Regions from separate parts of the Parvibaculum sp. MBR-TMA-1.3b-4.2 genome, predicted to be linked through region 1. Evidence: riboswitches for the same ligand, from Rfam matches in the RefSeq annotation. Region 1 holds a riboswitch; the other holds the start of a gene.

The links. Region 1 has a riboswitch for cobalamin ahead of ACSSVQ_RS06865 (TonB-dependent receptor plug domain-containing protein). Riboswitches for the same ligand answer to the same signal wherever they lie in the genome.
Region 2: linked by a shared signal. The riboswitch ahead of ACSSVQ_RS05145 (TonB-dependent receptor plug domain-containing protein) and the one ahead of ACSSVQ_RS06865 (TonB-dependent receptor plug domain-containing protein) in region 1 are both predicted to bind cobalamin.

The regions. Positions count from the first base shown of each region.
Region 1 covers NZ_JBRJHC010000001.1:1,415,990-1,421,383, reverse strand. Annotated here, with positions in the region: gene ACSSVQ_RS06875 (ABC transporter substrate-binding protein) at 1-818, opposite strand, end outside; gene ACSSVQ_RS06870 (FecCD family ABC transporter permease) at 721-1,653, shown strand; cobalamin riboswitch at 1,697-1,893, shown strand; gene ACSSVQ_RS06865 (TonB-dependent receptor plug domain-containing protein) at 2,059-3,969, shown strand; gene ACSSVQ_RS06860 (DUF7676 family protein) at 4,030-4,608, shown strand; gene ACSSVQ_RS06855 (ABC transporter substrate-binding protein) at 4,601-5,394, shown strand, end outside.
Region 2 covers NZ_JBRJHC010000001.1:1,040,769-1,046,162, forward strand. Annotated here, with positions in the region: tRNA gene ACSSVQ_RS05130 (tRNA-Pro) at 38-114, shown strand; gene ACSSVQ_RS05135 (glutathione S-transferase family protein) at 250-885, shown strand; gene ACSSVQ_RS05140 (GNAT family N-acetyltransferase) at 915-1,451, shown strand; cobalamin riboswitch at 1,465-1,705, shown strand; gene ACSSVQ_RS05145 (TonB-dependent receptor plug domain-containing protein) at 1,912-3,885, shown strand; gene ACSSVQ_RS05150 (enoyl-CoA hydratase) at 3,956-4,801, opposite strand; gene ACSSVQ_RS05155 (hypothetical protein) at 4,875-5,171, opposite strand.

The sequences.
Region 1 (5,394 bases):
CTTCTCTGATAAACAAGCGCACTCGGTGCATCGCCGCGAAGAGGCGGGGCCGATGCTGCCTTTTCGATCTCTCCGATCAGCTCGCGTGCCCGTTCCGGCTTGCCGAGGAGTTTTCCTACTCGGCGCGTTTGCTCGATCATCTCCGGCGCGCTGTTCGCTCGTTTGATCTCGACAACCTTGTAGCCGAGCCGGCGCAACATGGCTTTCGTGTCGGTATCGCGAAAACGGCTGCCGATGATGAGGTCGGGATCGAGTTTGATGATGGCTTCCGCCGCGCTGGGAACGGTCATGAAGGCGCCGGCCTTGTCGGCGAGGAAGGATATGCTCCTGTCTTGCGCAAAAATCGTCAGCGCTGCGATTTGGGACGGGTCGGCGAGGGCTAGCAAATACTGGTCGGCACAGACATTGAGCGACACGATCCGGTGGAATGTCTCCGCATGGGCAGGGCGTTGCGTCGCGACAGCGAGGCAGGCAAGGAGCAGGAAATGAAGTGTAATACGGGCTAAGCGCAACTGGGCGTCTCTTTCTTTCACCAGCACCGGAATGCCGGTGTTTTTATCACAATCCCGGGACACTTGAAGTGACGGGATGCTCTGTCGAAGAGCTGGGCCGATCTGGACGAGGTCTGTTGTGTCTATTGCACAATTCGTAAGTGAGCGTCGAAACATCAAGTGGCTGTCCTTCTGGCCGGTTCTGCTGTCATTACTTCTTGTTGTCGGGTTGGGTGCGCTGTTGGTCGGGCCCGTATCGATATCGCCGGAACAGGTGTTTCTTGCCCTCACAGGGCAGGGGACAGAGATCCATCGCGCAATCGTCATGGAAATCCGCCTGCCCAGATTGTTGCTTGCCATGGGGGTCGGCGCGACGCTGGCCATGGCCGGCGCGGTTCTTCAAGGCTATTTGCGAAATCCGTTGGCAGACAGCTCCGTGCTTGGTTCGTCGAACGCGGCGGCATTCGGTGCGGTGATCGCGCTCTACTTCGGATATGCGAACAAATATCCCTTGCTTCTCCCCGGGCTCGCCATCGGCATGTCGTTTCTCGCCTTGTCCTGCGTTTTCGGCATGATGCGCCGCCATGTTTCCGCAGTGGCGCTCATTCTCGCCGGCCTCGCCGTTGGTTCGCTGGCGGGCGCTTGCATCTCGCTCGCGCTCAATCTGTCATCCAATCCATTCGCCATGTCGGAAATAGCGTTCTGGCTTTTGGGCTCGCTTGAAGATCGGAGCAAGATGCATGTCTGGCTTTCGCTGCCTTTGATGATGGTTGCCTGGGCGATTTTCTACAGCCAACGCAATGCGCTCGATGCGCTTGCTCTGGGTGAAGAGGCGGCCGAAAGCATGGGCATCAACATGCGTAGGCTTCAGGGGTGGATTGTTCTTGGGGTATCGATCGGAGTTGGCGCGGCCGTTGCGGTGAGTGGTGCGATCGGCTTTTTGGGCCTTGTCGTTCCCCATCTTCTCAGACCGATGGTTGGACACCGGCCCTCCCGTCTACTGCTTCCCTCGGCGGTTGCGGGTGCATTGCTGCTTACGCTGTCGGACGGTTTCGTCCGTCTACTGCCGACCCCGAGCGAGTTGCGTTTGGGTGTCGTCACGGCGTTTTTCGGCATTCCCTTCTTCATTTATCTCCTGATCCGGCAGAGACGAATGTTCTGAGGGGATTTGGCCAAAAGATTGTTGCCGGGCATATGTCTCATATGTAATGTGCCGGTCAGGTAGTGCCCGCAAGGGATAAAAGGGAATCCGGTGAGCCGCTAGTCGGCAAATCCGGGACTGTACCCGCAACTGTGATCGGGGAGCCCACCGTAAGAAGCCACTGAAGCGAAACGCTTTGGGAAGGCACGGCAAGGGCGATGATCCGAAAGTCAGGAGACCTGCTACCTGCGTCGCCCCCCCTTTGGCCGGGACTAGCCGAAGGAGCGGAAACCCGTAGTGGCGACAACCGTAAACTGGGTTGAGTGCAGGGGATTCCGCGGCGGGCTATGCCGTATCAGACATTGAGAACTTTGTGCTCACCCGTTTGTCAATCGGGGGCTTAGGCCTGCCTAACGGGGTGAGATTATGCACCAGACTGTTTTCCGCCGGGCGCTGCTCGGCGCGACAGCGCTTGCCTGTATCGCATTGGCGATGCCGGCACATGCACAGGAAAATTCGGACGATTCTGATCAGAATACGGACGGGATTGTCGTCACATCCACCAAGATACCCACTCAGATCGAAAAGACCGGCTCCTCCATTTCCGTCGTAACCAAAGAGGAAATGGAAGAGCAGCAGACGCGCCAGGTGTTGGACGTGTTGACGACGACGCCGGGCATTTCCGTCTCGCAGTTTGGTGCGAAGGGCACCGATTCTAACGTGCGCATGCGCGGACTGCCGGGGCAATATACTTCGGTTCTGATCGATGGCGTCGAAGTGTCCGACCCGAGTCGTTCGCAGACGGCGTTCGATTTTTCCCAGCTAGGGACCGCAGGGATCGACCGGATCGAGGTGCTTCGCGGATCGCAGAGCGTGCTTTATGGCGGAGAGGCCGTCGCCGGTGTCGTCAATATCGTGACAGCCCGCGGGCGCGGCGACTTCAAGAGCAGCGTATTTGGTGAGGTCGGAAGTTACGATACCTACCTTGTGGGCGGTAGTACGCAGGGCGGTTTCGACGATGATCGCGGCGGCATAAATGTCAGCGCGCAGTATCTGGATACGGGCGGGTTTTCTGCTGCGGATGAAAACCTCCCCGGCAATAGCGAGGGCGAGGATTACGACAATATCTCGTCGCTGGGCCGGCTGGACTATCAGCTGACGGACCGTATTGGCATCAAGGGAAATTTCCGCTACGCGCAGGGGACGTTGAACTATGACGCCTCTAGCGGTTCCTACGGAGACGATCCGGACCGGGGCGATGATTTCCTTCAGTATTCCGGCCGAGGCGGCGTCACCTTTGCGACGCAGGATCGCTTTTTCGTGGGCGAGGCGGGTGTCGCCTACAGCTATTCGAAGCGGGACGGTTTCGATAACGGCACGCAATCCTACTATTACATCGGCGACCGTGTGACCTATGACGTTCAGGGAACGCTCACCTTCAATCCGGACAATATTGTCATTGTTGGTGCCGAGCGGAATGAAGAGAGCTACGAGTCCGATTCCAGCCCGGCAGGCGCCGATGTCTGGACGAATTCCTGGTTCGGCATGTACCAGTTCAGCCCTGTCGAGAATCTCTATCTCTCGGCAGGTGCCCGTCTGGACGATCACGAGGCATTCGGCGTCTACGACACATATCGCGCTACGGCGGCTTATCGCTTCACGAGCACCGGGACGACAATCCGGAGCAGCTATTCGACAGGCTTCCGCGCACCGAGCCTCTTCGAGCTCTATGGCAAGTGCTGTGGCGACCCGAATTTCGGCAATCCGGATCTCAAGCCGGAGGAAAGCAAGAGCTGGGACGCGGGTATCGACCAGCTTTTCCTGAACGGGGATGTGCTGGTTTCCGTTACCTACTTCAACATCGATACCGAAAACGCCATCAAGTATAGCGGTACCTTCGGTACGCCGGCTCCCAACTATTTCAATATCGCCGGAGAGTCGCGCTCGCGCGGTGTGGAAGCGAGTGCCGACTGGATGGTGACGAACGATCTGCGGCTGAACCTCGCATACACCTGGAATGTGGTGCAGGACGCTACGGGTAAGCGCTACGACAACGCACCCCGTCATGACATCAATTTCAACGCGAACTACGTATTGCTTGGCGGTCGCGCAAACGTAAATCTCAACGTACTCCACACGGTGGATACTCGCGATAGCGGTAATACCGTGCGTCTTGACGACCCCTTTGTCGTCAAGCTCGCGGCGCGATATCGCTTGTTCGACAATCTCGATATCACGGCGCGTATCGAAAACCTCCTCAATGACCAATACCAGACTGAATACGGTTACGGCACGTCCGACCGCGCTTTCTATGCTGGTCTGAAATACCGGTTTTGAGTCAGAGCGGGCGGGCGTGTTTGCGCCCGCTCGTATTTTTTCCCGGAAGGAGAGAGCAACATGCAACCCACCCCGAGAGCGGAGAAGAAGAACGAGGAAGGCCGCGTCGTCGAGCACATATGGTCGCTCCCCATCGAAGAGGCGTTTCTGGAGAAGCTGCTACGTGATGCCTTTGAGAACCACTACCACGAGCTGACATTCGGTCCGCTTATCCCCGGAGCTGCCTATGAGCTGAAATGTCCGGGCAAGCCCGAGCGTATCTCCATGGGCGGCGGCTATATGACAATTCACTGGGGACGGGGCGGACATTTTCATCTGTGTCTCGGCACCAATTACGGCTCGGCGCAGTCGCCCAACCAGCCCGAGCTCATCGTGCAGCGCCGTCCGAGCCGGGCCGAGTTTTATCGCGGGCTCGATAAGGAAGGGCACCCGGTGACTTGGGGCTTCCGCATGTTCAATGGCGACGCGACGCCGCAGATTACGCTCTTCTTCCCCAATCCCTTCATCTCGGACGAAGACCGGGTCGCCGATAAGCCGGATTGGTCCCGCCTTGCCATGTGGGCGAAGTTTCTGCCTGCCTATACGGGGTGCGAGCCGGACGGGCTCGACCGCAAGGGCAAGGGGTTCGGGGGTGGCTGAACGGGCCGCCATATGGCCGGCTCTCTGGCTCGCCCTGTTTTGCTGGGGATCGGGCGCAGCCTGTGCGGCAGGTCCGCCGAAGGTCGCGTCCGTTTCGCTTTGCGGCGATCAGTATCTGATGATGCTCGCGGATCCGAAGCAGGTCGCGTCGCTGAGTCATCAGTCCCTGTCGCCTCTCTCCTATTTTTCGAAGCATGCGGCATCTTTTCCTCAGAACCGCGGATCGGTCGAGGAACTGATCCTCTCCGATGTCGATCTGGTCGTCCTGAACGCCTATGGCGACACGCAACTGAAGCGGATCCTGCGAAAGTTCGGGATCGACTATTTCGAGTTGCCGGTCGGCGAGTCCGTCGGTGATGTCGAGGAGACGGTGATCGACCTGTCGAGGAAGCTCGACCGCGAAGCCGAGGGGCGCCGCCTGGTGCGGCAAATCCGGCAACGAATGGCGGCGGTGTCCCGGGAAACGGAGGGCGAGGAAAAGCCCTTTGCGCTTTACTTTCGTTCCGATGGCGGCGGAGCGGGGGCGGGCACCTTCGTGGACGATGCCATCCGCGCTGCGGGCTTTCGGAACCTGCAACGTGAACTGGGCAAGAAAGGCTGGGGAACGCTTCCTCTGGAACAGGCCGTCATGACACCGCCCGATGTTTTCGTCACCAGCTTTTTCGATGCGCCTTACCAATCCGTACGGAGACTGTTTCGCCACAACCCTGTCTTTTGGGAACTGGTGCAGAAAGGAAAACTGGTTCAGGTGCCCGGCAAGTTATGGCCCTGCTCGAGCCCGCTCCT
Region 2 (5,394 bases), 380 kb from region 1:
CGCGTACAGGCGATATAAACCCGCCTCCAGAGAACGTCGGAGTGTAGCGCAGCCTGGTAGCGCACCTCGTTCGGGACGAGGGGGTCGGAGGTTCGAATCCTCTCACTCCGACCATTCTCTGTTTTCCCCTTCCCTTGCCCGCAAATTGCCTGCTCCCTCGCGCAGATGTGTCTTTGCATCGCCAGCCGGGATGTGGATCATGTCGCCCATGGCAATCCGCGCAGACAAGCGGCCTTCAGGGAGAAAAGCATGAAACCCGTCCTTTACGACTTCACAGCCGCGCCGAGCCCGCGCCGCGCGCGTATCCTGCTCGCCGAAAAGGGCATCGAGCATGAAAACGTGCAGGTGGACCTTGCCAAGGGCGAGCAGCTTTCCGACGCGTACAAGAAGATCAATCCCGCCTGCACCGTCCCGGCGCTGAAGCTCGAAAGCGGTACCATCCTCACGGAAAATCTCGGTATCGCGGCCTGGGCGGAAGCGGTGAAGCCGGAGCCGGCGCTTCTGGGCACCACCCCGGAGGAAAAAGGTCTGGTGATGGGCTGGAATGCGCGGATCGAATTCGAAGGCTTGATGCCCATCGCCGAGGTTCTGCGCAACACCTCCAAGGGCATGGCGGACCGCGCCCTGCCCGGCCCCGTCAATCTTGCACAGATTCCCGAACTCGCAGAGCGCGGGTCTGTACGCCTCACCCGTTTCTTCAACGTCCTGAACGAGCGCCTGAAAGGCCGGGATTATATCGCCGTCGACAATTTCTCCCTCGCCGACATCACAGCGCTCGTCTGCGTCGATTTCGCGAAATGGGTGAAGCATGAGCCGAAGCCCGAGCATGAAGACCTCAAGCGCTGGCACGCAGCGGTTTCGGCCCGGCCCAGCGCCAAGGCGTAGCCGTCGGCCCAAAATGAGCGTGTACCGTCATGCTGATCGAGACAGCCCGGACGAGACTTCGGCAGTGGCGCGAACCGGATCGGGACGCGTTCGCCGCCCTTAACGCTCATCCAGAGGTCATGCATGATCTTGGCGGCCCTATCGACAGGCGTTCGAGCGATGAAAAGTTCGATCGCTATGTCATGGCCTACGAGACACATGGCTTCACCCGCTGGGCGATTGAAACCTTTGCGGGCAATTTTCTCGGTTATGCGGGCATCATGCCCTCGCGCCCGGGACATCCTCTCGGTCCGCACACCGAGATCGGCTGGCGCTTGCAACGCGAAGCATGGGGGCACGGATATGCAACGGAAGCCGCGTCGGCCGCGCTTGCGGACGGCTTTGCGCGTTGCGGCCTGACAAAGGTATTGGCCTATACCGCGCCCGACAATCTCCGGTCGCAGGCGGTGATGGAACGGCTCGGCCTCATCCGCGTCCCCTCACTCGATTATGAGGAAGCCCATAATGGCGGCATGTGGCGGGGGCTTGTGTGGATCGCCACGGCCTCTCCCTCATTTGACACCTAAAACCACGCCCCTATAGTGCCGCTCGCTTTCATGGTTCTTCACGCAAGCCGAAAGGCGGAAGGAAGAGGCAAGAGGGAACAGGGTGCGGCGTGCCGATGCACGTCAATTCCCAGGCTGCCCCCGCAACTGTGATCGGTGAGGCTGCGTTTCATGACATGCCACTGGCCATTGGTCCTTTTTCAGGATCGGCCGGGAAGGCGAAACGCCGCCGACGACCCGTAAGCCAGGAGACCTGCCAGAAAGCGCGTCATCTGCCGGTGGCCGGGGTGTGCCAACGGGGCGGTGATTTCCGCTTATGGTGACGCGTCAGGTCGATGCGCGTCGCCGGGCCCCTTTCCCGACAGCCTGCCGCCTGCCGCGTTTTCCGACAAGCGGCTCTCTCTCGCTTCCCGTAAATACGCGCTCTCCACCGGTTCCTGCGGCCGGGGTCTGCCGCGATCATGTTACGGGGGGTCCACCCATGTTGAAATTCGACCGGCGATCTATCGCCTTTCTTGCCGTCGCCGCCAGTGCCACGACTGCCTTTGCCGCCAGCGCTCATGCCGAAACGGACAGGATTTCCGACGGCATCCTGATTACCGGCAATCTCGAACCGCTTCCCACCAAGGAAGTCACCTCGAGCTACACGATCATCACCGCGAAAGACATCGAGGAGCATCAATATCTCCGCCTCACCGATGCGCTGAAAACCGTGCCGGGCCTCAATGTGGTGCAGAGCGGTCCGCATGGCGCCCAGACGTCCATTTTCATGCGGGGATCAAATTCCAACCAAACGCTTGTGATGATGAACGGGCTACCGCTAGAAGATCCGTCTTCTCCCAGCGGCGCGGCTTCGATCTCCAATATCTCGCTTGGCGATGTGGAGCGCATCGAAGTGGTGCGCGGTCCGCAAAGCGGCGTCTATGGCAGCCAGGCAATCGGCGGCGTCATTAACATCATCACCAAATCCGGCACAGGCGCATTGTCCACACACGCCAGCATCGAAGGCGGCACGCTGGGCACACTGAATGCAAATGGCTCGGTGAGCGGCGGTTTCGGCTCGACCAACTACTATTTTGCCGCCTCGCATGAACGGACCGACGGCTCCGACATCACGCCTGCCCGCATACGCGGCACACAGCCTGAGGAGAAGGACGGCAACGAGACCACCTCCATCTCAGGCAATATCGGCCAGCGTTTCGGCGAAAATGTGAAAGGCTCCATCTTCGCGCAGTTCGTCGACAGCTCGGTCGATACGGATGAAGACGGATCGAACGCCTCCTTCACACCCTTCTACGACAACCCGAACAGCACATATGACCAGCAAAAACTGCTCATATCGGGCAAGCTCTCGGGAAAATTCTTCGGCGGCAAATGGCGTCCGACGCTGACCGGCGGTTATCTACATCAGCAGGGCCAGAACAAGGATCAGCCCGATGCAGGCGGCTCCATCTATTCCAACGACGTGACCTTTACGTCGGAAACGCTCAACGCCGCATTCGACAACAGCTATGATCTGCTTGACTGGAACACGCTTTCCTTTGGCACCACCTACCGGCACGAAAAGTACGAAGCCCATGGTTTCCGCGATTTCGGTCCCACCTACCGGATCAATGAACAAAGCAAAGCGGACAGAGATCAGTTTGCGGTCTATGCGGGCGAGCATCTGAACTTTGCCGATCAGCTCTTCCTGAACCTCAATCTGCGCTACGACATGCCGGTGGACTACGACAACCATTTCTCCTTCACTATCGCGCCTGCCTACTATCTGCCCGATAGCGATACACGCTTCACGGCGAGCTATGGCACAGGCTTCAAAACGCCATCGCTCTATCAGCTCCATGGTTTCTCAACGAACAGCTTCGGCGTATTCCGGGGCAACCCCAATCTGAAGCCCGAGAAGAGCCGCGGCTGGGAAACGGGCATCGAGCAAGGCTTCTTCGATCATGCCCTTGTGACCGGCGTCACATGGTTCCAGACCCAGATCGACGATCCGATCGTGACTAATTCGGCAGGCACCACGACGCAAAACGATCCCGGCTTTACCGCCAAGGGGATCGAGGCATTCGTCAGTTTCGACGTGATGCAAAACGTGTCGGCCCGGATCGACTACACCTACACGCTTTTGAAGACGGATAGCTTTCAGGCGGCGTTCTCGCGTCGCCCGCGTCACCAGATCGGCCTCACGGCGGATTGGCAGCCGATGGAAGGCACATCGCTTGCGACGGATATTCAGTGGATCGATCCCTATCGCGACATTCCGCGCGACGGCTTCGGCTACTACCTAAACCCGACGCCCTACACCATCGTCAACATCTCCGGGTCGCAGAAGCTCACAGACAATGTGACGCTGACGGCGCGGGTCAACAATCTGCTCGATCAGAAATACGAGCCTGCCAATGGCTTCCAGGCCCCGGGCATCGAAGCACTGGCAGGTGTGACCGTTTCCTTCTGACGGCACGTCGTCCTAAACGCGACTATGCCCGCCCCTTGTTGGGGCGGGCATTTTTCTTTCTGGCCGGGGTTCAGCGGCCGGTGAAATTCGCCGCGCGCTTTTCCACGAAATGCGCAACGCCTTCCTTGAAGTCCTCGCTGGCGAAGCTCTTTTGCATTTCATCGTCGCCGATGGCGAGCGCGGTATTGAAATCCTGGAACATCGCTTTCCAGACCTGCCGCTTCATCACCGTCATGGACCGCGGCGACACGCTCGTCGCGAGTGTGCGGGCATAGTCCATCACATTGTCCATGAAATGCTGGGCGTCGAAGCTGCGATTGACGAGACCGATGCGTTCGGCCTCGCGCCCGTCGAATTTGCGCGCCGACATCAGAAGGTCCATCGCATGCGCAGGCCCCACCAGATGCGGCAACAGCCATGAAACGCCATGTTCGGCGACGAGCCCACGGCTCGCAAAGGCTGTGGTGAATTTCGCATCCGCCGCGGCAAAGCGCATATCGGCATAGAGCGCCACCACGAGACCGAGCCCGGCGGCAGGCCCGTTGATCGCGGCGATAACGGGCTTGGGCACCTCCATCAGAAAGCCGAAGCGTCCGCCATAGGCGCCCTCGAGATCGGGGCCCACGGCGGCCTTGAACGCGGCCTCTGCGTCTTTACCGTCGGATTGCTCGCGCTTTTCGCCGCCCGCCGCTTCGATCTTCTGGAGAAGATCCATATCGGCACCGGCGCAAAAACCGCGCCCGGCCCCGGTCAGCACGATCACGCGGACTTTCTTATCCGCGCTGGCTTCGGCCATGGCAGCCTTCACGCTCTTCTCCATGGCGCCGGTCCAGGCATTCAGCTTGTCCGGCCGGTTGAGCGTGACCACCGCCACACCGTCCCTAACCTCATAGAGGACGTCCTCATAGGTAGCCATCGTCGTTCCTCCCTCATGTCATTCTTGTGAGGGGAACTATAGCGCGCGAGATATGAAGCCGCGATGGGGCGGATTACTCGGCATCCTGCGCCGTGTCCCTTGCCTGTTGTGCGGCACGCGCCGACCAGGCGGCCCGCAGCGCATCGCGGCAAGGCCGGGAGAAACGCGGAGCATTTTCGCGAATGCAGCTGCGCATCTTCTCTTTCCCGCCGCCGATGGCGGACCGGCAATATTGCTCGATATCCGCCCGGCAGGTCTGGCGGATCTGTGCATGCGTATCGGCCTTTGCGGCACTTGCGGCGGCCAACAACAGAAACAGACCGGCCATGATGGAAATGGTGGACTTGCCGAGCAGCGCTTTCATCGCCATACCCCGAAGCTTTTCGATCGACCGTTTCCGATACGGCCTGAAATGTGATTTCCGTCGCGCATACCCATTCTGCGGCGCGGATACCGCCCTTGATGACCGCCAATCGGGGCGAAAGGCAGGCGGACAAGTGGCCTTTCGGAGAAAAAGCCGCCCCATGGCCATGCAGGAATGTGAATCCTATTCACGCTTTTCTTGCCGCACCTTCAGGCACCCCTCATAATCG